DNA from 2 places in the Arthrobacter sp. HS15c genome. Region 2 is predicted to be linked to the other one. Evidence: riboswitches for the same ligand, from Rfam matches in the RefSeq annotation. Region 2 holds a riboswitch; the other holds the start of a gene.
The links. A riboswitch is a leader RNA that binds a small molecule or an ion and turns the genes downstream of it on or off. The one in region 2 is predicted to bind S-adenosylmethionine.
Positions count from the first base shown of each region.

Region 1: another riboswitch for S-adenosylmethionine. It lies ahead of ABV518_RS19120 (homoserine O-acetyltransferase); the one in region 2 lies ahead of ABV518_RS17585 (DUF1737 domain-containing protein).

Region 1 covers NZ_JBFOHM010000012.1:45,212-59,611, reverse strand. Annotated here, with positions in the region: gene ABV518_RS19185 (deoxyguanosinetriphosphate triphosphohydrolase) at 1-264, opposite strand, end outside; gene dusB (tRNA dihydrouridine synthase DusB) at 248-1,426, opposite strand; gene ABV518_RS19175 (YibE/F family protein) at 1,517-2,959, opposite strand; gene ABV518_RS19170 (alpha/beta hydrolase) at 3,123-3,800, shown strand; gene ABV518_RS19165 (DUF1295 domain-containing protein) at 3,797-4,597, shown strand; gene ABV518_RS19160 (GNAT family N-acetyltransferase) at 4,674-5,705, opposite strand; gene ABV518_RS19155 (glycine--tRNA ligase) at 5,708-7,093, opposite strand; gene ABV518_RS19150 (DMT family transporter) at 7,242-8,240, opposite strand; gene ABV518_RS19145 (RNA-binding S4 domain-containing protein) at 8,274-8,507, shown strand; gene ABV518_RS19140 (alpha/beta hydrolase) at 8,565-9,215, opposite strand; gene ABV518_RS19135 (SGNH/GDSL hydrolase family protein) at 9,311-10,162, shown strand; gene ABV518_RS19130 (winged helix DNA-binding domain-containing protein) at 10,207-11,397, shown strand; gene ABV518_RS19125 (hypothetical protein) at 11,411-11,905, shown strand; gene ABV518_RS19120 (homoserine O-acetyltransferase) at 11,936-13,051, opposite strand; SAM riboswitch class IV at 13,064-13,179, opposite strand; gene ABV518_RS19115 (bifunctional o-acetylhomoserine/o-acetylserine sulfhydrylase) at 13,270-14,400, opposite strand, start outside.
Region 2 covers NZ_JBFOHM010000010.1:142,149-156,548, forward strand. Annotated here, with positions in the region: gene ABV518_RS17535 (family 43 glycosylhydrolase) at 1-218, opposite strand, end outside; gene ABV518_RS17540 (pyridoxamine 5'-phosphate oxidase family protein) at 398-862, shown strand; gene ABV518_RS17545 (TetR/AcrR family transcriptional regulator C-terminal domain-containing protein) at 904-1,581, opposite strand; gene ABV518_RS17550 (hypothetical protein) at 1,901-2,155, shown strand; gene ABV518_RS17555 (hypothetical protein) at 2,161-2,409, shown strand; gene ABV518_RS17560 (Rid family hydrolase) at 2,571-3,239, opposite strand; gene ABV518_RS17565 (flavin monoamine oxidase family protein) at 3,293-4,897, opposite strand; gene ABV518_RS17570 (acetyl-CoA C-acyltransferase) at 5,147-6,373, shown strand; gene opgC (OpgC domain-containing protein) at 6,416-8,887, opposite strand; gene ABV518_RS17580 (hypothetical protein) at 9,006-9,470, opposite strand; SAM riboswitch class IV at 9,616-9,731, shown strand; gene ABV518_RS17585 (DUF1737 domain-containing protein) at 9,745-10,002, shown strand; gene ABV518_RS17590 (rhodanese-like domain-containing protein) at 9,999-10,409, shown strand; gene ABV518_RS17595 (O-succinylhomoserine sulfhydrylase) at 10,410-11,618, shown strand; gene ABV518_RS17600 (isoprenylcysteine carboxylmethyltransferase family protein) at 11,706-12,227, shown strand; gene ABV518_RS17605 (DUF1905 domain-containing protein) at 12,139-12,480, opposite strand; gene ABV518_RS17610 (LysR family transcriptional regulator ArgP) at 12,560-13,462, opposite strand; gene ABV518_RS17615 (LysE/ArgO family amino acid transporter) at 13,532-14,155, shown strand; gene ABV518_RS17620 (hypothetical protein) at 14,269-14,400, shown strand, end outside.

The DNA of each region.
Region 1 (14,400 bases), on a different contig from region 2:
GCGGCCCAGTTCACGGCCGACCTGCGCCACTTCCAGGCTGTGTGTCAGGCGGGTCCTGACGAAGTCGTCCGTGTCCGGCGCCACCACCTGGGTCTTGGCGCCCAGCCGCCGCAGCGCCGACGAGTGCAGCACCCGGGCGCGGTCGCGCTCGAAGTCGGAGCGGTAGGTGGTTTTGGGAGGCTCCTCCACCCAGCGGGCGGAATCGTGGGCGTCGTAGCCGGGCAGGACCGGTGCGGTGGTGCGGGTTTCAGCCACCGGAAACATCCAGCTCCGCGGCCGCGATTTCCTGGGACTGCGCATCGTTGAGGGCGCGGGACTCGAGCCAGTCCTTGGGCAGCGCCGGTTTCTTCGGCGATCCTGCACGGCCGCGGGGACCTTCTGCGTCCACGCCGGGGTACGGCGAGTCCTGGTCCAGCTCGGCCAGTGTTTCGCGCAGCACCTCCAGGCTGGTGACCAGGGCCAGCCGGGTGCGCAGCTCCCCGCCCACCACGTAGCCCTTGAAGTACCACGCCATGTGCTTGCGGATCTCGCGGAGGGCCTTGCCCTCGTCGCCGAAGGTTTCCACCATCAGTTCCGCGTGGCGGTAGACCCCTTCCGCTACCTGCCGCAGGTTGGGCTTGTGCCTGGTGTCGCTGCCTTCGAACGCGGCCTGCAGGTCCCCGAAGAGCCAGGGCCGCCCCTGGCAGCCGCGGCCCACCACCACGCCGTCGACGCCGGTTTCCCGGACCATGCGCACGGCGTCTTCTGCGGACCAGATGTCGCCGTTGCCCAGGACGGGAATGTCCGGCAGGGCTTCGCGCAGCCGGGCGATGGCGGTCCAGTCAGCCTGGCCCGAATAGAACTGTGCGGCCGTGCGGCCGTGGAGTGCGACGGCGGCGACACCGGCATCGCGGGCAATCCGGCCGGCGTCGAGGTACGTCAGGTGGTCCTCGTCGATGCCCTTGCGCATCTTGATGGTCAGCGGGACGTTGCCCTTGGACGCCTCTTTGACCGCGGTCTGGACGATCGAGGTGAACAGGTCGATCTTCCACGGCAGGGCCGAGCCGCCGCCGCGCCGGGTCACTTTGGGAACCGGGCAGCCGAAGTTCAGGTCGATGTGGTCGGCCCGGTCTTCCTCCACCAGCATCCGGACGGCGGCGCCCACGGTCACCGGGTCCACGCCGTACAGCTGCACGGACCTGACCTTCTCGTCGTCGTCGTGCGAGATGATGCGCAGGGATTCGGGCGTGCGCTCCACAAGGGCGCGGGAGGTGACCATCTCCGCCACGTACATGCCGCCGCCGTACTCACGGCAGAGCCTGCGGAAGGCGGAGTTGGTGATGCCCGCCATGGGAGCCAGGATCACGGGGGTGTCCACCGTGATGGGGCCCAGCTTCAGGGGCGGGAGTTCCAGCTTGGGGGCAGGAGGCGTTGCTGTAACAGTCACCTGTCCATTGTCGCAAAGCCGGGCAAATCGGGAGCGGCACCCTCGGCAGGGATGCTTCCCTGAAGCGCCTGACGGCGGGGCCGCGGCCAGTCAGCCGCGGTCCGCCCTGCGTCCCCGCCGTGTTTCTGCCGGCGTTTCTGCCTGCCCTGTTTCTGCAGCCACCGCCGCAGCGGCGGCGAGCGCGCCGGTGTCGTCCACGTCGTCCGGGCTCACGGCGCGGCGCTCCTGGGTTTCGCCGTGGTCCCCTGCAGCGGGACCCGACGGGAGCCCGGCGGTCCGGATTCCGGTTGCTTTGACCACCAGTACCGCGATGAGCGTGGTCACCGGGATGGCGAGGACCAGCCCGATGGAACCCACCAGCGTCCGGATGACTTCCTCGGAGAGTTCGGCGCTGGTGAGGGTATCCCCCAGCGGGCGGTCGTAGAGCATCACGATGATCAGGATGGGCAGCGCCGCCCCCGCATAGGCGAAGGCGATGGTGTAGACGGTGGAGGCGATGTGGTCGCGTCCGATCCTCATGGCCGAGGTGAACAGCTTGCGGGCACTCGTGGCGGGGGCAAGTTCGTACAGTTCCCAGACTGCGGACGACTGCGTGATGGTGACGTCGTTAAGGACGCCCAGGCCCGAGATGATCAGGCCGCACAGGATCACCCCGGAGATGGAAATGTTGGCCGAGGTGTTCACCAGTGTGGCGGCGTCGTGGTTGCCCACGCCCGCGAGGTTTGCGGCGTCGGTGGCCCAGGCTGCCAGGAGCGCCGTGATGGCGAGGCCAAACATGGTGCCCAGCAACGCCGTCGACGTCCGCGCCGAGAAGCCGTGGGCGAAATAGAGGACCCCGATCATAATCACCGTGGAACCCACCAACGCCAGAAGCAGCGGCGGCTTGCCCTCCACCAGTCCCGGCAGCATAAAGCTGACCAGCACAAAGTACGCTCCGACAAGTCCGATCAGGGCCCGGAGTCCCCGCCAGCGGGCAACCGCGATCACCACCACCGCGTACAGAAGGGCCAGCAGGACAATGGGCAGTGTCCGGACAAAGTCCACAAAAATGTAGGCCGGGGAACCCTGCCCCGCGGACGCGCCCTGGGCGTTGGAGAGGTTGAGGTACCGGATCTGGTCCCCCGGCTTCACGCCGTGGGACTTGGCGATGTCCGGGTTGATCACCACTTTGACGGGGTTGCCCCCCTTGTCCGGCTCGGTGAAGGCGAACGTACAGTCCGAGCCCTCGCCGCCGGAAGCCTGCTGGCCGGAATTCGCGTTGGGCGCCGCGGTGCCCTGCATGCAGCTTTCCACCACCACGCTTTGGATCTTGCCGGTGTCGAACGTCACCCCCGGCGCCGCCGAGTATGGGTTGGCCAGGGAAATGCCTTCCTTGCTCCCGGACGGCCACAGCATGGCCATCGCTGCCAGGGTCAGCAGGGTGAGCGGCACCAGCACTGCGGCGAGTATGTAGTTCGCTTTCCTGCGGGCGGCAATCGCCTGGGCCGTCGGCTCCGAATGGCCTTGTGAAACGTGGGTGTGACCGGACCCCATCAGCAGTTGAACCTCATACCTTGAACTCTACGTCCGGCGCCATAGGGTTGATAAATGGACCACCAGGAACTGGGAGGAACCCCGCGTGACCAAGCGCAAGACTGATGAACCCGGCAAGCCTCACTCCGCCGGGGCCGTTGACCGGCCCTCGCGCGCGGCGGTCCTGACTGTTCTGGAGCCGTCCGGACCCACGCTGGGTGTGGCGCTCGTGCTCCATGGGGGCAAGTCGCACAGCTTCGAGCCTGTGGCGGCACACCACCTGAGCCCCGCCCGGATGGTGCCGTTTGCCAAACACCTGCACCGCGCCGGGCGGGACCATGGCCTGGCGGTGTGGTCGTTGCGCAACAGCGTGCGGGGCTGGAACGGCCACGACATGACGCCGCTGCAGGATGCCCGGTGGGCCCTGGAGCAGATCAGGCAGCGGCACCCGGGGGTTCCGGTCTTCCTGCTGGGACATTCCATGGGAGGGCTGACGGCGGTGTGCGCGGCCGACGATCCGCAGGTGGCCGCCGTAGTGGCCCTCGCGCCCTGGCTCAGCCCCGAAACACCCTCGACCCGGGTTGCCGGGAAGAAAGTGCTGATTGTCCACGGGACCACCGACCGCTGGACCAGCGCCTCCGAGTCGCTCAAGTTTGCCCGCCGCGCCACCGGCACCGCCTCCATGCAGTACGTGACCCTCAAGGGGGCCGGCCATTTTATGTTCCGCCGGGTCCGCCTGTGGCATGCCCTGGCTACGGGCTTCATCATGAAAGCCTTCGGCGAGGCGACCGGGGCCGGTCCCGCCTCGGCGCGTGCCCTGGATGACCTGTTGCCTGCGACATCCGTCCAGGTCACCCTGTGAATCCTTTTCCTTGGCCGGAGTTCGTGGCTTCGCTCCCCTGGACGGCGTTGGCCGTTGTCCTGGTCCTGGCCCTGACCTTCGCCGTGGCAGTCCGGCAGGACAGGCACTCCGTCATGGACGTGGCGTGGGGGCCGGGTTTTGTGGCTGTCGCCGCCGTGTCCTGGTTCCTGTCAGCCGCCTACGGAGATGACCTGCGGCGGCTGCTCCTGCTGGTGCTGACAGCCATCTGGGGGCTCCGCCTGGGCGTGCACATCGGCTGGCGCGCCCGCGACGGGCACGAGGATCCCCGCTACAAGGCGATGCTGGGTTCGGCGCCGGGTTCACGCAACGTCTACACCCTCCGCCGGGTCTACCTGCCGCAGGGCGTGGTCATGTTCTTTGTCTCCCTCACCGTCCAGGTGGGCATGTTCTCCACCGGACCGGTCGGGTGGCTCGCCCTCCTGGGAGTCCTGCTGTGGCTGACCGGCTTCATTTTTGAGGCCGTGGGCGACTGGCAGCTGGCCCGGTTCAAGAAGGATCCGTCACGCCGCGGGACGGTGCTCAACACGGGGCTCTGGCGCTACACCCGGCACCCGAACTACTTCGGCGATGCCGCCGTCTGGATCGGCCTGTTCCTGGTCACCGCGGAGTCCTGGCCGGGCGTCCTGACGCTGCTGTCACCGGCCCTGATGGTGTGGACACTGGCCGGGAAGACGGGCAAGCCGCTGACAGAGAAGGCGATGTCCGGCCGGCCAGGCTACCGCGAGTACGTCGAATCCACCAGCGGCTTTATCCCTTGGCCGCCCAAGCGAAGGTGACGCCCATGTGAGTAGCAGCAGGTGTCGTTTTGAGGCTCCAAAACGACACCTGCTGATACTTAGTTGGGTGGGAGGGTCAGTCCGCGACGATCAGCGTTTCCGCGCCCGCCTGCCGCGCCTTGCCGCTGTCCAGCAGGGGTTCGACGGCGGCACGCAGGGCTGCCATGGAGTCGTCCAGTTCCAGCATGACCGGGTGCTGGTACGCGATGAGCGAGAGCAGGTCGCGGACCGCTTCGGCGGCATCGGCGGTGTCCAGGGCAGGATCGTGGCCAACAAAAACATCCGTGGCAGCCGAACCCGGAGCGGAGCCTTCCGGGGCCAGCGGATCCTGGGAGGCCTCCGCGTAGCTCACCGCGAAGGCGCGGATCCTGCCCTTCTTGCTGGGCGCAACGCCCGAGCCGAAGGCGGACTCCGGCTCGGCCCGCAGCACAATCGCACCGTGGGCGCCGGTGAGGTCGTCAAGGAAGAGCTTCTGCACCTGCCCCATGGACAGCACGCCCGGTGAATCCCAGCCGTGGATGGACGTGTAGTACCGCCCCACCACGTCGGTCAGCTCAACGGACCCGGTGGCGAGGTCCATGACCACATCGGACCCTGCGTTCTCGTCGTTGGCCGGGCGGCCGCCGTTGTCCTTGGCCGGGAAGACCGGCAGCTTCAGGGCGCCGGGTTCCACCACCACCAGCCGGGAACGCTGGATGGCCGACAGGCCGAACTCCTCGGCGAACGCGGCCCCGGGGCTGCCGGGCTGGACCTTCGCGCGGAGCTTGGTAACGCCCGACGGCGCATGGTCGGCTTCGCGGCGGAGCATGGTCAGGAGCGTCGCACCGATGCCGGCGCGCCGGTGATCCCGGGCCACCTCGATGTAGGCCCACAGCCGCTCGGGGTGCAGCGATGCCTCGTACACCACGCCCGCTGCCACCGGAATGCCGACGCCGTCAACGACGTCTTCGGCCACGATGGTGCGACGCCACGGGGTTCCGTCAGCACCGGCGGAGGACACGGTCAGGGCGCCGCGGAACTGGCCGGCCTGGAACGTCTCCGGGTCGCCCCAGATCTCCAGCAGCGCCAGGTCGTCGCCTTCGCGCCATTCGCGGTATTCGATGGCCATGCTCAGGCGCCGATCAGGCGGGCGGCCAGGTAGCCTTCCACCTTGTCCAGGGACACGCGTTCCTGGGTCATGGTGTCCCGCTCACGGATGGTCACGGCGTGGTCCTCGAGGGTGTCGAAGTCCACGGTGATGCAGAACGGCGTGCCGATCTCGTCCTGGCGGCGGTAGCGGCGGCCGATCGCGCCGGCGTCGTCGAAGTCGATGTTCCAGTTCTTGCGCAGCTGCGCGCCCAGGTCCTTGGCCTTCGGCGACAGGTCCTCGTTGCGGCTCAGCGGCAGCACCGCGGCCTTGACCGGGGCCAGGCGGGGGTCCAGCTTCAGGACGGTGCGGACGTCGACGCCGCCCTTGGCGTTGGGAGCCTCGTCTTCGGTGTAGGCGTCCACGAGGAACGCCATGAAGGAACGGGTCAGGCCGGCGGCTGGCTCAATCACGTACGGGGTGTAGCGCTCATTGGTGGCCTGGTTGAAGTAGCTCAGGTCCTGGCCGGAGGCCTTGGAGTGGGTGGAGAGATCAAAGTCGGTGCGGTTGGCGATGCCTTCGAGCTCGCCCCATTCCGAGCCCTGGAAGCCGAAGCGGTATTCGATGTCGGTGGTGCCTTTGGAGTAGTGGCTGAGCTTCTCCAGCGGGTGCTCGAAGAAGCGCAGGTTCTCCTCACGGATGCCCAGGCTGGTGTACCAGGACATGCGCTCCTTCATCCAGTACTGGTGCCACTCTTCGTCCGTGCCGGGCTCGACGAAGAATTCCATTTCCATCTGCTCGAATTCACGGGTGCGGAAGATGAAGTTTCCGGGCGTGATCTCGTTGCGGAAGGACTTGCCGATCTGGCCGATGCCGAACGGCGGCTTCTTGCGGGACGTGGTGAGCACGTTGCTGAAGTTCACAAAGATGCCCTGGGCCGTTTCCGGGCGCAGGTAGTGCATGCCTTCTTCGCTGGCGACGGGGCCGAGGAAGGTCTTGAGCAGGCCGGAGAACTCCTGGGGTTCGGTCCATTCGCCGCGGGTGCCGCAGTTGGCGCAGGCGATGTCCTTCAGGCCGTTTTCGGCCGGACGGCCCTTCTTTTCCTCGTATTCTTCCTCGAGGTGGTCCGCGCGGTAGCGCTTGTGGCAGGACAGGCACTCCACCAGCGGGTCGGAGAAGACGTCGACGTGGCCGGAGGCTTCCCATACCTGGCGGGGCAGGATGACGGAGGAGTCCAGGCCCACCACGTCTTCGCGGCCGCGGACCATGGACTGCCACCACTGGCGCTTGATGTTTTCCTTCAGCTCGGCGCCGAGGGGCCCGTAGTCCCAGGCAGAACGCGAACCACCGTAGATCTCACCGGCCTGGAACACGAAGCCCCTCCGTTTGGAGAGGGAAATGACCTGGTCGAGAACGGATTTTGCTGCCATGGTGGAACTCCAATTTCTACAGGGCCGCTGGGTGCGGTCCGCGGGTTATCTGGCCGCCGGGATCACCGTTGGCGAATCACCGTTGGTGGCCGGGCGGGGCGGGCGAAGGAAAGATTGCAGAAAGCTGCGTGTCCTAGCCTACCGGCCACTACCTCCTGAAAGCGCCCCGGGGCCAGGGCAGTGTGGCCAGGATGATGGCGGCCAGGGTGAGGACGGTGCCCAGGACGGTGGCAGGCGCCACGATGGTTCCCGGAGCGGGAACCAGGAGGTCAAGGCCAAGGGAGCCCAACAGCTGCCCGGCAATCATGCCCAGGCCTGTCACAAGGACTCCAAGGCTGCGGACCAGGAGTGCGCCCAGCCCGATGAACACGCAGCCCATGGGCCCGCCAACGTAGTACCACCACTCCCCCGGCAAAGGGCTGCCCGGCCCGGCAACGGCAACCTTGATGCCCCACGCAGTCCACAGCACCACGCTGCCGGCCACGAAGTTGACCAGCGTTGCCGCGATGGGTGTGCCGTAGTGGACAGTGGCTGTTCCGTTCATGGCCTGCTGGAAGCTCATCAGGAACCCCGCGAGGACAGGCAGCAGGAGCGGCAGCAGCAGCGTCTCCGGCCCGCCGGCCGCTCCGGAAGCTCCAGCGGAAGCCGCTGCAGGGGCCGCGAACCGTGGCGAGACCGCCCATGCCACGGCGGCGATGGTGAGGACGCAGCCGATGATCCGGATGCCGGTCACCGGTTTCTTCCCCGCGGGGCCGATGCCCAGCCGGTCCACCAGCAGGCCGCTCACCGTCTGGCCGGTCACCGTGGCCACGGTGAACAGGGCCACGCCCAGGAGGCCAACGGTGAAGGACTGGGCGAAGACAAACAGCGCCCCGATCCCGCCGGCCAGGACGTACACCGGCGGGAAGGCGCGGTTTCGGACGGCCGGTACGATCTTCGCGAGGCCGGCGCGTCCCTTGGGAAGGACCAGGGAAATCAGGATCATCAGGACCAGGCCTGTGCTGAAACTCACCACCGCCGCGGCGATCCCGTCATTGAGCCGGGCACCAAGTGCGCCGTTGATCCGGCCCTGGACCGGGATGGCAAGCCCTGCTCCGACTGCCAACGGGAGGCCTGCGAGCAACGGCAGCCGGGGGGTGTGGGTCATTGAATCCACCTTACGTCAGGCATTATTGCTTGTATGAGCAACCCGGACATCGAAGAGATCCCCATCCGCGACAGCATGATCCGCCTCGGCCAGCTCCTGAAGCTCGCCAGCCTGGTGGAGGACGGGGTGGAGGCAGCCGAGCTGATCAAGAACGGGCTCGTCAAGGTCAACGGGGATATTGATGACCGCCGCGGACGCCAGCTGCACAACGGCGATACCGTCACCGTCAACGGGCAGACCGTGAAAGTGGTCGCGCCGGAGGCCTGACCCGCGCGGCAGCGTGTGGCGGTCCGGGCGCAACAGCTGCGTCGCCGCCGTCGTGCCTTACTTGTTGAGCACCTCGTGCGTCAGGAACTCGGACACGTGCCCGACCTCCTGCTGGTTGATGCCGTGCCACATGCCTGTGTAAAGCACCTTGGTGAGTTTGACGTGCTTGCGCACCCAGCCCATGGTGAATTCGATCTTGTCCGGGGTGATCACCGGGTCCTGCTGGTCGCGGCCCCAGAACATCGGCACCGTGCCGTCCAGTTCGGCGTCGCGGAACGTGGGGTCCCCGCCGGCGTCCACGGCAAAGCCGGACAGGCCGACGACGGCGGCGAAGTCCGCGGGACGCTGCCGCAGCAGCGTGGTGGCCATGGCCATCCCCATGGAGAAACCCAGCAGCGTCACCGAGGAGTGGCCGTCCTTGATGGTGTCGATCCAGTCCAGCACATACCCGGAGGCCTTTTTCACGGCGTCCAGGGAGTAGTCGATCGAGGCTGTCAGCGGGAACCACGTGAAGCCCGGCCCCATGGCCATCGGGGCACGCACTGAAGCCACCGCGAAGTCGGCCGGCAGCATGTCCGCCAGGCTCAGGAGGTCCTGTTCGTTGGCGCCGTACCCGTGCAGCAGCACCAGCAGCGGCTTTCCGGCGCGCTGGTCCTCGGGCTGGGACCACAAAACAACGGGGGCGGGAAATACTTCGGCGTCAGTCATGGTTTCCATTCTTACAGCTACCCGGCGGTAACAACCTACGTTGGCGTAGCTTGAGAACGAGGAGGCAGGATAGGACCGTGAGTGAAGCCAGAGCCATGCAGAACCCGCCGTCCGACGTCGCGGAACATCCCTGGAGCCGCTATGTGGCCATGGGCGATTCCTTTACCGAAGGCATCGGCGACCCCGAACCGACGAGGCCGGGCGGCTACCGGGGCTGGGCGGACAGGGTGGCGGAGGAACTGGGCCGCGGCCAAAGCGATTTCGCCTACGCCAACCTCGCCGTGCGCGGCAGGCTCCTGCAGCAGATCGTGGACCAGCAGCTTGCCCCGTGCCTTGCCCTGAAGCCTGACCTGGTCACGCTCTCCGCTGGCGGCAACGACCTCATCCGTCCCGGCGGCGACCCCGACGTCCTGGCGGAGCGGCTCGATTCCGTGGTGCAGATCCTGGGCATGGGCGGCGCCACCGTGGTGCTTTTCAACGGCCCGGACACCGGGTCCTCGGTGCTTGGCCGGATCCGCAGCAAGGTTGCCATCTACAACGAGAACCTGCGGACCGTTGCGGCCCGGCATGACGCCATCATCGCCGACATGTGGTCCCTGCGGCAGCTCAGCGACCCGCAGATGTGGGACGAGGACAGGCTGCACTTCTCGCCCCTGGGACACCACACCATCGCGGCCATGGTGCTGGACTCGCTCAACGTCAGCCACACGCTGGAGCCCCTGCAGCCCAAGCCGCTGCCGCCGCGCACCTGGCGCGAAGCCCGGTCCGGGGACCTCGTGTGGGCGCGTGAATACTTTGTCCCGTGGGTGGTGCGGCGGCTGCGCCACCGTTCCTCCGGGGACGGGATCACCGCCAAGCGTCCGACGCCAGGACCCGTGTTCGGCCCGGGCGTCCCGTTGGGATCCGGCGAGGGTCCGCTCGGCTCCACTGACGCGGCCCGGCACTAGCCGCGGCCGGGCCGGAACCGCGAAGCGTGAATCAGGCGGCAGGCATGGAACCTGGTGCGGTGGTGCGGCGTCGGCTTCAGTCCCAGATGCTCCGCGGTCCGGCAGCGCCGTCCCCGGAAGCAGCCCTGCGGAACCTGCTGGCCGTCCAGGCACAGGATTTTCCCTACGCCCGCTGGAGCCTGGCCCAGCGCTCGTCAGCCGATGGATCAGCCGGCGGGCGGGCCGGTTCCACCGGTGGAGGCCCCGCCACGGCCGCGGACATCGAGGAGGCGGTGGCCGACGGCCGGATCCTGCGGACCCACATCCTGCGGCCCACGTGGCATTTTGTCCACCGGGACGATCTCCGCTGGCTCCTTGCCCTGTCCGCGCCGCGGCTCCACCAGGGCAATGCGGGCATGTACCGCCGCACCGGGATCGACACCGCCGCAGCCGCCCGGAGCGGCGAGGTGCTGGCCGGGGCCGTCGCCGGCGGCAACCACCTGACCCGCGAGCAGCTCGCGGCGAGGCTGCAGGACGCCGGCTTCGCCGGAAAGGGCCTGGAACTTGCCTACCTGATCATGCACGCGGAAATCAGCGGCGTCCTGGTCAGCGGAGCGCCGGTGCGCAGCCGCGGCGGCGCGCTGAAGCAAACGTACGCCCTTTTTGACGAGCGGGTGCCTGCCGGGCCGGCCGTGCCGCCGACCCGGCCAGAGGCGCTGGCGGAGCTGGCCCGGCGCTATTTCACGAGCCGTGGTCCCGCCACCGTCAAGGATTGTGCCGACTGGTCGGGACTGACGATGGCCGAGGTCCGGGAGGGCCTGCACCTGGCCATCGAGGAACATCCGGAAGCCCTCGGCACGGTGGTGATTGACGGCGTCGTATTTTATCACGGTGCCGGGCATGGCGCCGGCAGCGCTGACAGCGGACCGCGGATCGACCTGATCCAGTGCTACGACGAATATGTGATGGGTTATTCCGCGTCCCGGCACTACCTGGGCGGCAGCGCTCCTGCCTTCCCGGTCGATGGCTCGCTGCTGCACGTGGTGCTGCTGGACGGGCGGATGGTCGGCTCCTGGCGGCACACGCTGCTCCCCGGCCGGTGCGAACTGGACATCCGCCTGTTCGATCCGGCCGGTCCGGTGCCCGGCTCCCCGCTGGCCAACGCCGTGGAAGACGCAGTGGACAGATATGGGGCCTTCCTGGGAACCCCGGCCGTCCGCGTGCGCACCGGGGCTAAGCTGGAAGGACACACATGAGAGGCGCTACACCGTGAACAGCTTGTTCTTCTGGATCATCATTCTGTCGTTCCTGATTCCGATGGCGATGCGGATGTACCGGAAATCCGTCAACAAGCGGAACCAGGAACAGAGCTTCTCCGGACGCTACCCGGACCAGTTCCCCGGCGGCGGCCAGTTCCCCGGGCAACAGAGCCGCCAGCCGCGTGACGGCTACACCCAGCAGGACTACATGAGCGGCGGCTTCCGCCAGCTCGACGGCCCGCAGCCCCTGCCGCCCAGCCAGCCGCTGCCGCCCATGATGCCCGTTCCGCCCGCGGACCAGCAGTTCCCGCCGTACGGCCAGCCTGTGCCGGGCCAGGCCGCGGAGGCACCGCAGCAGCCTGCCGCCCCCGCAACTCCCCCGCCGCCGTCGGCCCCGCAGGGCTTCCGGGCCCGCAAACTCGCGGAACTGGACCAGCAGTACAGCAACGGCGAGATGGCCGTGGACGAGTACATGAAGCGGCGCTCCGAAATCATGGACGGCTAGCCAGCCGGGACAGTCGGCCGGGCAACCCAGTCAGACCAGGAACGTCTTCCGGAGCTGGCTGCCCAGCTGGCCGATCTCGGTCAGGAAGCCGTCGTGGCCGATGGGTGCTTCAATGACGTGGACATCCACGTCTCCGGGAAGTGCCGCGGCGAGTTCGTGGGACTGCGACGGGAAGTAGAGCCGGTCCGAGTCCACCGCGGCCACGAAGAACCTGGCGGTTGCCCGGGCCAGGGTTTCGGCGAGGGAACCCCTGCCGCGGCAGACGTCGTGGCTCATGAGAGCCTCGGTGATGGCAATGTAGCTGTTGGCATCAAAGCGGCTGACGAGCTTGCTGCCCTGGTGGTCCAGGTAGCTCTCCACCTGGTAGCGGCCCCGGTCCCCCAGCGCCGCTGCCTGCAGCGGGGTTTCGGGAGCCTGGGGCGACCGGCCGAACCGGCCGTCGAATTCCTGGGCTGACCGGTACGTGATGTGGGCGATCCGCCGTGCCAGGGCCAGCCCGTCCTCAGGGAAGGCTCCGCCGTAGTAGTCGCCGTCGTTGAAGTTGGCGTCCTGGCGGATGGCGAGGGTCTGGGCCTGTGCGAAGGCGATCTGCTCTGCGGTGCTGGCGGCGCCGATGGAGATCACGGCACAGCGCTCAACCCGGTCCGGGTAGGTCACGGCCCATTCCAGGGCGCGGGCTCCGCCCATGGACCCGCCCAGGACGGCATACCAGCTGCCGATGCCCAGCTGGTCCGCCAGCCGGGCCTCGGCTGCGGTGCTGTCACGGAGGGTCACGAGCGGGAAGCGTGAGCCCCACGGCTGCCCGTCCGGTGCGGGCGACGACGGGCCGGTGGAACCGTAACAGCCGCCCACGATGTTGATGGACACCACAAAGAACCTGTCCGTGTCTACCGGCGCGCCCGGGCCTGCCAGCTGCTCCCACCAGCCGGGCTCGTCGCTGTCGCCGCGCGTCACGTGCGTGCTGCCGGTCAGGGCGTGCTCAATGAGGACGGCATTGGAGCCGTCCTCATTGAGCGTTCCCCACGTTTCATAGGCGAGCGTGACTTCGGGCAGGTAGCCGCCCGCCTCGAGTTCAAGTCCGCCAATGCTGGCGTAACGGACCACGCCGTTTTCGGGTACTGCTGTACGGGAGACGGTAATCGTCATGTGGAGACCTTTTCTACGCGCTTGCCCGCCGTCAAGTGACCGGCAGGCCAGGTCTTCACCCGGGGCACCCCACCGCGGAAGGAGGGTTGCCGGCCAGCAAGCCGGGGCTGTCGCTGGCACTCATGACCTCCTCCGAGTGTACGAAACCGCCCCCGTGTATGGCTAAGAGTGTGACTGGTTTATGACTCCCCGAGGCTGGGCCGGTCCGGACCGGCGCCCTACTTTGCCGCCTTGGCTGCCCGGAATCCGGCCTCCAGGTCGGCCAGAATGTCGTCAATGTGTTCGATCCCCACGGACAGGCGCACCAGGCCCGGCGTCACGCCCGCAACCGCCTGCTGCTCCGCGGAGAGCTGGCTGTGCGTGGTCGACGCCGGGTGGATGACCAGGGAGCGCACGTCACCGATGTTCGCCACGTGGCTGTGCAGCTCCAGGGCATCCACAAAGCGTTTCCCCGCTTCGGCCCCGCCGGCCAGGTTGAAGGCCACCACCGCGCCGGTACCCAACGGCCCGTATTTGCGTCCGCGCTCATACCAGGGGCTTGACGGGAGCCCGGCATAGGCGACCGATTCGACGTCGTCACGGGCCTCCAGCCACTGCGCCACGGCGACGGCGTTGGCAACGTGCCGTTCCACCCGCAGGCTCAGTGTCTCCAGGCCCTGCGCGATCAGGAAGGCGTTGAAGGGCGAGACGGCGGAGCCAAGGTCACGGAGCAACTGGACCCGGGCCTTGAGGATGTAGGAGAGGTTGGCGCCGAGGGCTCCGCCGGCGCCAAGGTCGCGGGCGTAGACCAGACCGTTGTAGGTGGGGTCCGGGGTGTTGAAGCCGGGGAACCGTTCCGGGTCCTTGCCGAAGTCGAAGTTGCCCGAATCCACGATTACCCCGGCGATGGCCGCGCCGTGCCCGCCAAGGTATTTCGTGGCGGAGTGGACCACGATGTCGGCGCCCCACTCCAGCGGCCGGATCAGGTACGGGGTGGAGAGCGTGTTGTCCACCACCAGCGGGACGCCGGCCTCGTGGGCAGTCCGGGACACCCCTTCAATATCGAGCACGTCCTGGCGCGGGTTGGACACCACCTCGGCAAAGAACAGCTTGGTGTTGGGCTGGACGGCGTCCCGCCAGTGGTCCAGGTTGTCCGGGTCCTCCACGAAGGTCACGGAGATGCCGAACTTCTTCAGCGTGTGGGCGAGCAGGTTGTAGGTTCCGCCGTAGAGGCTGGGGCTGGCCACCACGTGGTCCCCGGCCTCCGCGATGTTCAGGATGGCGAAGGTTTCGGCTGCCTGCCCCGAGCTCAGGAGCAGGGCCGCGAGCCCGCCCTCAAGGCTGGCGATCCGCTGTTCCACGGCGTCCTG
Region 2 (14,400 bases):
TGCTCCCACGTGACCAGGTCGCGGCTGTGGAACACCGGAGCCCCGGGAAAGTACTCAAAGCTGGAGGTGGCCAGGTAGTAGTCGTCACCGGCGCGGCAGATGGTCGGATCCGGAAAGAATCCGGGGATGACGGGTGCGGTGGAGGCGGGGAAGGAAACGGGGAAGCCCGCAGCCGGAGGAGAAGCCAAAACTGCGTTCTCAAAAACGTCGTCGGTCATGCGCTGTCCACCCTGGATCGGGGCCTGTGGTGAGCCAGCAGGCCGGGAGATTCCACCCTAGGGTCCAGAGCAGCCGCGGGGCACCGGTCTTTTCATTGGCTGAAAGCCTTGGCCATCGACGCCGAGACCACGCACCATCACCCTGTTGGGGTGGCGGGCAGAGCCGTAAGGTGTGATCCATGACCTCAATTGAAGTGCCAGACGACAAGCTGACGTTCGACGAGTGCTGGGAGCTGCTGGCGGATGAAACGCTGGGGCGGATCGCCGTCATCGTGGACGACCATCCGGAGATCTTCCCCGTGAATTTTGTGCTGGACCGGCGGAGCCTCGTGTTCCGCACCTCCGGGGTGACCAAGCTCTGGGCGGCGCTGACGGAGAAACCGGCAGCCCTGGAAGTTGACGGCTATGACCCGCACACCGAAACAGCCTGGAGCGTGGTGGCCCGCGGCGACATCGACGTTATCGAGGACCCGGCCGAAAAGGCCGCTGTGGACGCCCTCAACCTGGAGCCGTGGCACCCCGGAGCCAAGAACCACTACGTCCGGCTCACCCCGCGGGCCCTGACCGGGCGCCGTTTCAAGGTCAACAAGCCGGACGTCTGGAACACAAGGTTGTCCGACCGCCGTCGCGCCTCATTCGAGTAGCGACAGGACGGGCCAACAAGCGTGGCCGGCCGTGCCATCCGTCAGGGTGTTGCGGCGACCGCCCGGTCCAGGTGGGCCTCCAGCCCGGACAGCAGGATGGTGATTCCCTGGTCGAGTTCCGCCTCGCCGTCGTAATCAGCCAATACCGGCGCCAGCGCCCGGAGCCGGGGGAAGTCCTTGGCCGGCAGCCGGTGCAGCCCAAGCCGCAGCAGGGCTTCGTTTTCCTCCGGGTCCACGATGTATTCCTGGAGCTCGTTGAGGATGTGGCCGTAAAGGAAGCCGTAGTACGCCCGGTACACGTGCAGGGCATCCGTGGGGGCGAAGCCGGCGTCGATAAGCAAAGCCAGGATCTGTTCCAGGGGCCGCACGGTACCCAGCGGCCGCATGCCCAGCGGCGTGGACAGCGGCCGTGTCACCAGCAAAGGAATAACGTTGGGGTGGCGGAGTGCCAGGAGCCGCAGGTCGTGGGCGATGCGGCGGAGCTGCGCCTTCCAGTCGGGATCGGCCGGAAAGATGGCCAGCTCATTGAGGACCATTTCCGATACCCCGTCCAGCAGTGCGGCACGGTTCTCTGCGTAGCGGTAGAGGCTCATGGGGTCACGTTCAAGCACCTGCCCCAGCCGGCGCATGGTGAGCGCGTCGAGGCCTTCGTCATCCACGAGTTCCAGTGCTGCGGACAGCACCAATTCCCTGCTGAGCCGTGGTTTTTGGCTGGCCATTTCATATCTCCGACTTCTTCGGGCGGACGTGGCATTCGGTCCAATGTGGTCGGGCCCCCGCCTGGTGGCGGAAAATCAAGACGCTTGCCTAATCTGTAGTCTACGCGTAAAGTCTACATCGTAGAGCAAGTGCTGACACGGGTTTCAGACAAGGGACCGTGTTGCAGGCCAGACAAGCCAGCCAAAGCCACCCTCTCAGCCTGCCCGGCCCCTCATCCAGGCACGAAAACCCCTGAACGCCCGAGTGCACGGCGTTGAGGACTGCGCTGCTGTAGCCGAACGGCGGCACCGAATGCACCCAGCGAAAGAGAAGCCAACCATGGCACATTCGCAGTTCGACACATTCCTCCACGAAGCCACCACCTGCGACCGCGATTCTGATTTCGCGCTCGCCCGCGATCCCCTGTACGGCCTTTACACAAGCTGGTGCTTCATCAACCAGCGGGCGCCCCGCGCCGAGACCACTTTTTGGGCTGCCATGGCCCGCCGGCTTGACCCCGACCACAATGGCCTGCGTATGAAGGGCCCGGCAGCAACCGACTACATCCTGACCAGCTACCCCGGACTGGTCTAAGCCAGATGGCGAAACCATCCTGCACCTACCTGCCCCGCGACTCGCTTCAGCCGCGGGGAGGACGTCCGTGGTGCGCCGCCTGCGACACCGATTCGTACCTCGCGGTGGACTCAGTGGTGGTCCTGGATGCGCGCAGGAATACGCTGGCTGCGGCCGTCAGCTGTTCGCAGTGCCGGGGCTCCCGCGTCCTGGCAACAACCTCGGAACTCATAGCCGCTGTGCTGGCAACGGCGCCACACCTGGCTGCTTCATGAACACGCGCACCACGGTCGCCGCCGCGGCTTAACAGCATCCATCCCGCCGGAATCCGCGGTCCCGAGTAAGCGGGCGCAGGCAACCGGCTGGCTGACAGCACAAGAAGGGCCGGGATCACCCCGGCCCTTCTGCGTTCCATCCCTGGAGTTACCGGAGTGGGCTATTTCCCGGAGGCGGCGGGATACGCCGCGTCAACCTCCACTTCAACCAGCCAGCCGTTCACCGGCAGGTTCTCGATCTCCAGCGCGAACCGCGACGGCCTGGCCGGGTTCACTACAAACGGATCGGCGGGCGGGGCCGTGCCCAGCGAGACCTGGACCGGAGCGCCGTCGGCAAGGCTGGTGTTGGCGAAGTACTGCCGGTACGCGCGGTTCCAGCCGTCAAAGTCGGCCTTCTCAGCACCAGCAGCATTCTGGAGGAAGACGCGCATGGTGATGACGTCGTCGTAATCCAGCCCCGCCTGCGCGAGGTTCTCGCCAATGCGGCGCAGGGCGTTGATGCCCTGCGCCTCGGTCAGGGTCACGCCGGCTGGCAGCACCCCGCCCGGAAAGACCGCCGTATCGATGTACCGCTGCTCGCTGCCGGCAGGCGCTGCCGTATTCAAGGCCGAGGGACCAAGGCCGCTGGTCTTGTAGATGGCAGTGTTCGCCCCGATGGCCACCCCAGAAGCGATCATCGGGTTGTCCTGGCCGGCCGGGAGGTTGGAGACTGTGGTTCCCGGCTTGGGCGAGGTGAGGTCCTGGAAGACTGCCGGCCCGGCAAAGGCGGCGGTGGCAGTGAGGCAGAGGCCGGCCACGCCGGCGGCGATCAGGGAAGTACGGCGGATCATCGGCTTCTTTCTTGGATTCAGGGAATTGCTGGTGTGGTGTTCCTGCCGCGGGCTCAACCGGCCACCGCCGCCGCCACCCGGGTGTGCAGCGCGGTGACAGCCGCGCGGGCAGAGGTCATGGCTCCGTGCTGCCAGGCGATGGCGTGGCTCAGGTGGTCACCGGCGAAGTAGATGTTGCCGGCGGGCTCCAGCAGCTTGGCGTATTTTGCGTCCGTCTGCGACGGCCAGCCAACCCACGCCCCTTCCGAGAACGCGGTGCTTTTCCAGTCAACGGAGAACGATGCCGCAACGTCCTTCCGGTACACGTCACCATGGATCCGCGCGCCCTGGTCGAGGGCGCGGCTGAGCCGCTTTTCCGGCGGCAGCGCCTGGTAGATGCGCGCACTGGCGCCGGTGTTGTAGTAGCCAACCATGGTGCCGCGCTGGCCGTGGAAGCCCGTGGACGGGTACCACATGTTACCCAGGTCGATGTTGGTGTTGGTGATTCCGCCGTAGATGCGGTGGTCCTCTTCCCACCACCGGCGCGAGTACTCGATGCCGATCTTGCCGGCGTCGCTGGGGGTGGCGAACTTCAGGGCGTCGATAACGTCGGCGGGCAGGTTGCCGGGGATCTTGGCGGCAAGGTGCGGGGGCAGGGTGCAGACCGCGAAATCGGCCTGCAGGGTCTTGGTCTGGCCGCCCGGATTGGTGTAGTCCACCGAAACGCCCGCGGCAGTGTTGTTCAGCGACTGGACCTTGGCGCCGTAGACAATCTTGTCCTTCCCGATGGCGGCTTCGAAGGCATAAGGGATCCGGTCCATGCCGCCCACCGGCTGGAACATCATCATGGCCTGGTCCCAGCCAAATTCGAACGAGAAGTAGTTGCCCACGCCGCTGGCGAACACGTCAGACAGGGCATCGGGCGCCAAAGGTGTGCCCGCCTCCAGGCCCGCGCCCGGTGCGACGGAGTAGCCCTTCCTGCCGCTGCCCGAGTACTTGAAGCTGGCAGCGGCATCGCCCGGGACCTTGGCGCCGATGGCGCCGAAGTTGCCCAGGAAGGAGATGAGGTTTTCCTTGTCCGCCGGGCTCAGGTAGCTGTCCAGGGAGCCCTGGTCGGTGGCCTTCGCCAGCAGTTCTGACACATATCCGTAGACGTCCGCCTTGGCCGCGCGGTGCCGGACCGGCGTGTTGGACAGTTTGGTGCTGCCTTCGCGGAACAGGTAGCCGTCGGCGTTCTGGTTGGTGAAGGGCTCGATGGCGACGCCGAGTTCCTTGCAGTAATCCAGCGTGATGTGGTGCTGCGGTATCCGGCCGGGCCCGGCATTCATGTACTGGTCCTTGGAGAACGTGGCCCGCTGGGTGATCCCGTTGAGGTCCGTCTCCTCGGTGCCGCCGCGGACCGTCCAGTTGCGCCCGCCCGGCCGCATCCGGGCTTCCAGGATGGTCACCTTGTAGCCCGCCTTGCCCAGCTCATAGGCTGTGGTGAGCCCCGCAATGCCGCCACCGAGCACCACCACGGACTTCCCTGCCCCGTTCAGGTCGCCTGCCCGCGGCGCGGCAAACGCCGGGGTCGCAGAATCCGGCGCAAGGCCCATGGCCTCCATGGTCTGGTACATAACACCTGCGCCACCCACCATGCCCACGTAGCGGAGAAAATTCCTGCGAGTCGCACTTGCCATATTGTTTTCCCTTTTCTGTCAGACGTTACGAAAGGGAGCGTATTGAGTGAATGTTTCGTCAAATGGCGTGACAATTTCGTGGCCGTACCGTTCATATTTCGGTAAAGTAAACAGGCTTTACGCTGGGTAAACCCGAAGCCTGTACCCCGTTCCACGCTCCCGGCGCCCGTGGCATGCTGGAGGAAACGGCAACCGGACGTGCACTCAAGGGTCCGGCACACCACACCGCCACCACCGAAAGGCAGCATCATGGGCAACGACGCCACGGCCAACATTTCCCCGGCCAGCGGGGACCGCACCGCCGTCATCCTCGGTGGGGCCCGGACGCCGTTCGGCCGGTTCCGCGGCAGCCTCGCCTCCCTGACCAGCAGTGAACTGGGCGCGCACGCGATCCGCCATGCCCTGGAACGCAGCGGTGTGGCGCCGGACCAGGTGCAGGCCGTGATCGTGGGGCAGGTCATCCAGGCGGGAGCCGGCCAGGGACCGGCGCGGCAGGCCAGCCTCGCGGCTGGCATCGGCTGGGATGTCCCCACCGTGACCATCAACAAGCTGTGCCTCTCGGGGCTGACCGCCGTGATTGACGCGGCCCGGATGATCCGTGCCGGCGAAGCGGACTTCATCGTGGCCGCTGGCCAGGAGTCCATGACCAACGCCCCGCACCTGCTGCCGCGGCTGCGTTCCGGCGTGGCAATCGGCGATGCACCCCTGCTGGATTCGCTGAACCATGACGGGCTGCAGGATCCGGTATCCGGGGTCCTGATGGGTGCCGCCACGGATGCGGGCAACGCGGAGCGGGGCATCAGCCGGGCGGAACAGGACCAGGTGGCTGCCCGGTCGCACCAGCGCGCCGAAGCAGCCCGTGACGCTGGGCTGCTGGCTGAGGAGATCGCTCCCCTTGAGATTCCCCAGCGCCGCGGTCCGGCACTGACCGTGGACGCTGATGAGGGGATCAGGCCGGGCACGACGGCGGAGGCACTGGCGGCGCTGAAGCCTGCCTTCTCCACGTCGGACTCAGCCACCATCACCGCGGGTTCCGCCTCTCCCCTCTCCGACGGCGCAGCCGCCGTCGTGGTGGCCAGCAAGGCAGCCGCCGAGCGCGCGGGGCTGGGCTGGATTGCCGAGATCTGCAGCCACGGCCAGACGGCCGGGCCGGACGGTTCGCTGCATTCCCAGCCGTCCCGCGCCATCGAAAAAGCCCTCCGTGCGGAAGGGATTTCCGTGGCGGACCTGGACCTCGTCGAAATCAATGAGGCTTTCGCCTCGGTGATCGTCCAGTCTGCCCGGGACCTCGGCATTTCAGCCGGGAAGATCAACGCCGAGGGCGGGGCCATCGCACTGGGCCACCCGGTGGGGGCCTCCGGCGCGCGGCTGGTGCTGCACCAGGCCCTGGCGCTTAAACGGCGCGGCGGCGGTACCGGCGTCGTCGCGCTGTGCGGCGGCGGCGGCCAGGGCGAAGCCCTGATCCTCAAGGCCTGACGGCTGCTGCCCGGGTGGCATGCCGGGCTTAGACCGCGCGGCTCAGGTGGGGATAATCCCGAACAGGACGCGCTTTTTCACCATCAGCCACAGGACCCCCAGAACCACGGCGTAGGCTGCAGTGTTGATGAGGATGTCGCCCTGCCGCAGCAGCGGAATGTTCGCGATGACGGCGATCAGCACCACGTGCAGGATAAAGACGTACAGCGTGGCCTGCCCCAGGGGGATGAGGAACCAGCCCAAGGCCCGCTCCAGGGGCTTCCAGTAGGCGCTAAGCAAGGCGTACGCGGTGACCACCAGCACCAGCACATTGAGCAGGCGGCCCGGGTCGAGGTAGGTCCGGCCGAAGAAGGTGTCGTACATGGCCCGGTAGGCGGTGTCCGGGATGACGGCCAGGCGCAGGTCATACCCGTTGGCCAGGTAGGGGTTGCACCAGGACAGGAAGGTAAACGCCACCGCCAGCACCGTGCAGGCAGCCACCACCCAGGCGTGCGCGGACAGCCACGCGGCGATCCGGTGGCGGTGGAAGCCTGCTACCAGGCCGATGACAAAAAGCACCTGCCACACCAGCAGCGGGAACGAGTCCTCGAATTGGGAGGGCAGCAGCCGGAACCGGGTGGCCGCACCCACGGCGTAGAGGCCGAGCGTGGCCGCAAGAACCCACACGGCCTTGCCCCGGTTGAGTGCTGCGAGGATCATCGGGCTGGCAAGCAGCAGGACCACGTAGAGGCCCATGACGTTGAACTGCCACGGGCCGAACTGCAGCAGCACGATGGCGGGCAGGACCTGGGCGGGAACCGGGAACTGCAGCAGCGTCTCCATTCCGGCGTACAGGTCATAGGTCCGGCCCACGGCGTTGTGCCCGGCGCCGCCCGTCCCCTGGTCCACGTACGTGGTCAGGGCATCGGTCTGGAAAAACGGCAGCAGCGACATCACGAAGACGCCTACCAGCACTGCCAGGGCCGTCAGATAGAGCTTGCCCGCCCGCCGGGACGTCAGGTCCACCACCTTGCCGAAATCGTCCTTGACCCGGGGGCCGTAGACCATGCCCACCACCAGGCCGGAGAACAGGACAAACAGCTCCGCCCCGGACACAAACCCGACGGCCTCCTGGGTGAGCAGCTGGAACAGGGAGGTCATGCCGAGATGGTTGACCACCACAAACACGATGGCGAGCCCCCGCAGGAAGTCAATGCGGGAGTCGCGTTTGGTTGGTTCGCCGTATCCCCAGGCGGCCACCGCGCCTACGCGCCGCGGGAGTTGCCACAGCGCGACCAGGAGGATGGCCATGGCGGCGGCCACAGTCCACGCAGCGGCTCCGGTCAGGGAATTGGCCCTGGTGGCCTGCTGGCCCCCGCTGGTGACCGTCACCGGCCCGGTGGTCAGCCCGGATTGCGCCAGAGCCGCGCGCGCGGCCCCAGCTGTCCCGGCGTCGCCGGTCAGCCGCCAGTCGATGCTGGCCACACCGGTGTCGCGGGTGCTGGTCCGTTCGTCCCACACGACGGCGGCGATCCGGTCAAAACGCGTGGAGGTGCTTGCTTGGAGGGCCTGCGCCCACCAGGAAGTTTTGATGTCCCGGTTCCCGGCGCCACCGGAGGCCGGGCTGTAGAAGGCCGAGGTCTGCAGGACCAGAGGCTTGTTCCGGTCAACGACATAGGAGGCGTAGAAATCCTCGCTGCCGGAGCGCGTGAGCATCGTGGCCAGCTCACCCGCCACGGGAAGGGTGTTGACCGCGGATTTGCCGCCGGTGTCATCGTGATACGCGGTAAACCCCACCCATTCCACGGCGTCGTTGCCGGGATAATAGGGCGCATAGGCCGCATCTGAGCCGTTCCAGGTCCCGTCACCGTTCGTGTCCAGGGCGGCGAAGCCCTCGGATCCCGGAGCCGGGGCACTCCGGTGGCGCTCGAAAGGGTAGTCCCGCCCGAGGTATGGCTGCCACACCATGACCGTGCCGGCGTCGTCAGCGGCTTTGAACCCTGCGGCGACGTTCCGGAACGCCGCCTTGTAAGCGGGCGGCTGCTGCCCCCATTCCACCCAGCTCGAGTTCATGTCCGGCGCGAACCGGATCAGGAGCTGGCCCTGGAAGCCGGCGGCCAGCGCCTGGACCTTGGTGGCGAACGCCGCGGCGGCCGCGGCGTCCACCTGCGCCAGCGCAGCGGATGGGCGCACCGTGAGCATGGCGTGGGAGCCCAGGGCAGACGCCTGGCCAAGGAACTCCCGGACATCATTTTCCTCGGCGGAGCGGACGGGGAGTGAAATATCGTGCCCGAGCAGCGCGGGTGAGGCGCCCAACCGTTCGGCGAAGCCCTCGGCCGAATCCTCGCCCCACTCCAGCACAGCTCCAAGGAGCGGCTTGCCGTTCCCCGGGACAGGCTCGGCAGCGCTGGCAGTGCCCGCGGGGAGTACGGTCAGAAGCAGAAGCAGGGCCGCCAGCAGCGCTGCCGGCAACGGACGAAGACGGGCCGCGGCCGCGGGTTTCATCACGGGCCGGAAGGCGGTGGCAGTTGGCATGCTGGTGTTGACCCCCCAAGGACGGCTGCGCTTCGGCATTTGGTGGCCGGTGCCCCAACAAACTCTAATCGGTTTCCGCGTCCTATCCGGGATCGCCCCGTCCGGGCATCGCCCCTGTTCAGCCCCCGGTACTACCCACGATCACCAGCGGCACCCTGCGTTCGGCACACGAGACCAGGACGAGGGTCTGGGGGCCAGCGCCGGCCCGGTTGTTGACTCCGGTGTCGTCGCACCAGTCCAGGTTGTACGGGTACGCCATCACGGCGGCCTCTCCGGGAGCCGCCGCAGGCGGGACGGTGAACAGAAGGGTGAAGCCGCCGTCGTCGGTCATGGGAGCGAGCTCCTCCAGCATCACCGCCCGGTTCGCATCCCGGACCGTCACCTGGACCTGCGCGTCCCGGCCGTAGCGGGCACCGCAGGTGGTGTCCGGCGCGCTGACCGTGGCCTGGTCACCGGGCTTAACCTCCGACGGCGTTACGGTGTACGCCGGCGGCATGCACGGCGGCGGCGCGAGGATGTCCCGGCAACCGCCCAGACCCAGGGCTACTGTGGCCACCGCGAGGATGGCCGCGGCTGTTCTCACCCGCGCAAATGCAGCCGGTCCCCGCCGAGATATCCCCATGGATTGATTGTCCCGGCCGGCTGCCGGCGGTGGAAGCACGTGTTGGTTACGGAACATGACGACGGCGGCGGTGCGGCCGGGCGGGCCAAGTGTTACGTTTTTGGGGAGTAATGAGAACCGGCGCCAAGCCCTGACTGGCCGGTCGGCAACCCTCCCTTTCGCGGCGGGGTGCCTCAGGTGAATACTCGGCATATCGACCGATTCGAGCTGCAAGCGTGAGAGAAGGAGATCCGTCGTGTCTGACGCACCTGCCCCTGAAGAAAGACTGTCGTACCGGCTTATTACAGGCCCGGACGACCGTAATTTTTGTGAGCGGATTTCCACCGCCCTGGCCGAAGGTTATGTCCTTCACGGAAGCCCGGCCGCAACGTCCAACGGCGGCCAGGTGATTGTGGCGCAGGCACTCATCCTCCCTGCAGCCATCGCCAGCGCGGACGCCGCCGTCGCCACAGCAGTAGAAGACCTTGAGTTCGACGGCGAGGGCCACGCGTGAGCTACGCCGGAGACCTGACCCCGCAGGAAGCCTGGGCCAAGCTGGAGCAGGGCGCCATCCTGGTGGATGTCCGCACGGAGGGTGAGTGGGCGCACATCGGCATCCCGGACACCAAGGCCACCGAGAACGATCCCCTGTTCATCCAGTGGACGTTCCCCGGCGGCATTCCCAACCCGGATTTCATCACGGATCTCACGCAGCAGGCGCCGGAGGACAACGGCACCGAACTGCTGTTCATCTGCCGCTCCGGGCAGCGTTCCATCGCCGCCGCCAATGCTGCGACGCGGGCCGGCTTCACGTCCTACAACGTCCTGGAGGGCTTCGAAGGCGAGCCGGACCGCTATGGCGAGCGCACCGTCAACGGCTGGAAGAACCGCGGCCTGCCAACCAACCTGGGAAAGAACTAAGTGACTTTTAACGACGATGCCGCCGGCTGGAGCCCTGACACCCAGGCAGTCCGCGGCGGGCTGGACCGCACCAACTTCCAGGAGACCACCGAGCCGGTGTTCCTGAACTCCGGGTTCGTCTACGAATCCGCTGCCGCTGCCGAGCGCGCCTTCACCGGCGAGGACGAGCGCTTCGTCTACTCCCGGTACGGTAACCCCTCCGTGGCCACGTTCCAGGAACGCCTCCGGCTGCTCGAGGGAACCGAGGCGTGCTTCGCGACGGCGTCCGGCATGTCCGCCGTGTTCACTGCCCTCGGTGCCCTGCTCGCCGCCGGTGACCGCGTGGTTGCGGCCCGTTCACTGTTCGGTTCCTGCTTTGTGATCCTGAACGAGATCCTGCCGCGCTGGGGCGTGGAGACCGTGTTCGTCGACGGAACTGACCTGGAGCAGTGGCGCGCCGCCCTGTCGGAGCCCACCACCGCGGTGTTCTTCGAGTCGCCGTCCAACCCGATGCAGGAAATCGTTGACATCGCCGCGGTCAGCGAACTGGCGCACGCCGCCGGCGCCACCGTCGTCGTCGACAATGTCTTTGCCACTCCCCTGCTGCAGCGCTGCGGCCAGCTCGGCGCGGACGTGATTGTCTACTCCGGCACCAAGCACATCGACGGCCAGGGCCGGGTTATGGGCGGGGCCATCCTGGGCACGAAGGAATTCATCGACGGCCCGGTTAAGCAGCTGATGCGCCACACCGGTCCTTCGCTGTCCGCCTTCAACGCCTGGGTGCTCACCAAGGGCCTGGAAACCATGGCGCTGCGCGTCAACCACTCCTCCGCCACCGCACTGCGGCTGGCCGAATGGCTCGAACAGCAGCCTGCCGTCAGCTGGGTCAAGTACCCGCTGCTGAAATCGCATCCGCAGTACGAGCTCGCCGCCAAGCAGATGAAGGCCGGCGGCACCGTCCTCACGCTGGAGCTTGCGACGACGGCCGGGCGCTCCGGCAAGGACGCCGCCTTTGCGTTGCTGGACGCGCTGCGCATCATCGACATCTCCAACAACCTGGGCGACGCCAAGTCCCTCATCACCCACCCGGCAACCACCACGCACCGCGCCATGGGTCCCGAAGGCCGCGCCGCCATCGGGCTCAGTGACGGCGTGGTACGGCTGTCCGTGGGCCTCGAGGACGCGGACGACCTCATCCGCGACCTGGAGCAGGCGCTCAAGCAGATCTGACTTGGCGCGAACTGGCAGATAATGACCTATAACTCGCGTTTTGAGGTGATTATCTGCATGTTCGCGCATGGGTTGGGCGGTGATCGGATGACATCACGCCGGGAGTGGAGCAGGCTGCTTTCAAATTTCCCGCTGCCGGAGCAGAACCTGGCGGGAATCGCCGCCGGCATGGTCCTCCAGCGCGTGCAGCCACACCGGCTCGTGCAGTCGTCCGGCCTGCCGGTGGCTGCCCTGCGCCTGGCCGGCGGGGCATCGCTGGCTGCCGGAGGAACACTCATCACGTGGGCGTGGCTCGCCGCCCGGGACACACGCCTGGCCCGGCCCGAAACCCTGGTGACTTCGGGCCCCTATGGCCGCTCGCGGAACCCCATGTACGTCGGGTGGGCGTTGGTTCACCTGGGTGTGGGGCTGCTGCGGAATGATGCGTGGACGACGGCGGCCCTTCCGGTCGCGTCCGCCGCGGTGCACCGTGAAGTACTCCGGGAGGAGGCTCTGCTGGAGGCAACGTTCCCGGCGGAGTTCAGCCGGTACCGTCAGTCCGTGCCCCGGTATGTGCCCCATCGTCATGCTGGATTTCCAGCCGCACTGCCACTTCGTCGCCGGCGCTGATGCGGGCCGCGGCCCTGACAGCCTTCTTGACGGGCAACAGGTAGGAGGCGCTTTTGCTGTCCGGAAAGACCGACGTCTGCCACGTATGGCCGGCGATTTCGGCGGTGACTTTGATCGAGCCGAAGCCCTTCCGGAACGCTGCCGTTTCCTCGCGGAGATCGTCGGCCACATCCGCCGGGAGCGTCAGGAAGTGCCAGCCCGCTTCTTCGGGGTAGAGCCACAATTCGGCGCGGAAGGAGTACGACGACGTCACGGCCTGAGTATGGCATGGCGCCTTTGGCGCCGCATCCCCGCGGTGGCCGGGCCAGGCGCGGCAGGTCAGGCGCGGGAGGTCAGGCTCCAGGCTGGCGGAGGTGACGGGACGCCGTCTGACGTACCGCAGCGGAGAGCTGGTTGAGCAGCGGGGAATCAATCTTCCACCGTTGCCAGAACAGCGACACGTCCACAGGATCGGCCGGTGCCAGCCCCACGAGCGCCCCGCTCCGGATGTCGGCCAGGCACTGCTGCTCCGGCAACAGGCCCCACCCCAGTCCCAGGCGGATGGCCTGGGCGAACTCGGCCGACGACGGGACGTAGTGCCGCGGCGCGGTCAGTTCCGCGCCGGTCAGTTCGCGGAAAAATCCGCCCTGCAGGTCGTCCTTGCGGTCAAAATCCATGACGGGGGCACGGCTGCCGGCAGTGAGGTCCGGCCCGTCCGGCCACCAGCGGCGGACGTAGCCGGGGCTGGCCACGGCGTAGTACCTCAGGGCACCCAGTGGTTCCACGCTGCAGCCCTGGACGGGCTCAGGGGTCGCCGTCACGGCGGCCATCACCGTTCCGGTGCGCAGGAGCTGCGTGGAGTGCTGTTCATCCTCCCTGCGCAGTTCAAAGTACGCGCCGGCGTCGGTGGGAAGGCTTGCCAGCGCCGGCAGGAACCACGTGGACAGCGAGTCGGCGTTCACCACCAGGGGAATGGGCGCAGTTGGCCCGTCCGCGCCGTCGCCGAGTTCCCGCAAGGCATCCCACTCCAGCTGCCGGACCTGCCGCGCGAACCGCAGGACCGCTTCCCCGGCAGGGGTGGGACGGACGGGGTTGGTGCGCTGCAGCAGGATCTGTCCGGCGGCGTCCTCCATTGCCTTCAACCGCTGGGACACGGCCGACGGCGTGACGATGAGGCTCCGGGCCGCCGCCTCGAACGTGCCTTCATCCACGACGGCGGCGAAGGTCCGCAGCTGCTCAAACTGGAAGGTCTTCATTAGCTTTCCTTAATAGTCATAAGAATATTTAGCTGGAGTAATCTTACGGTCCGCCATACGTTGGAGGATATGGATCTGACGCACTTCCTCGCCCCCACTTTGCTCGGCTTCGGCACGGGGCTGGCGCTCATCGTGGCCATCGGCAGCCAGAACGCCTTTGTGCTCCGGCAGGGCATCCGCGGCGAGCATGTGGCCGCCGTCGTCCTGGTCTGCAGCGTCTCCGATGCGCTGCTGATCGCCGCCGGCATCGCCGGAATCGGGGCACTGGTTGAGGCGAACCCGGTGGTGGTGGGGGTGGCCCGCTACGCCGGCGCGGCGTTCCTGGTGGGTTATGGCGTTATGGCGGCCCGGCGGGCGATCCGCCCGGGGGCGCTGAAGGCCTCGGGACACCAGAAAGCCCTCCGGGCCGGGGCAGCGGTTTCCACGGTGCTTGCCCTGACGTGGCTCAACCCGCACGTTTACCTCGATACAGTGCTGCTGCTCGGGTCGGTGGCCAACCAGCAGTCGAAGGACCTGCGGTGGTGGTTCGGGGCCGGGGCCATTGCCGCCAGCATCGTATGGTTCAGCGCACTCGGGTTCGGCGCACGGATCCTGCGTCCGTTTTTCGCGCGGCCCTCGTCGTGGCGCATCCTCGACGGCCTGATCGCCGTCGTGATGCTGGCACTGGGGCTGCGCCTGGCGGTGGGTGCCTGAGGCTGGAACCTGCCGGCCTCCTGCCCGTTGACCGCGACGGCACTGCGGCGTAACTTCATGGTCACCACCGCGATGGTGCCGGGCCACCGCACCCTCCGGACCGGGAGCCAGCCATGCAGCGAAAACAGGCAATGCAGGGGAACAGGCCGTATCGGAAGGCCGGAGCGGTCATCATTGCGGCGAGTACCTGCTGGGGTGTGGGGATTTCCTTTGTGGGAATGGTGCACGCCACCAAGGACCCGGCC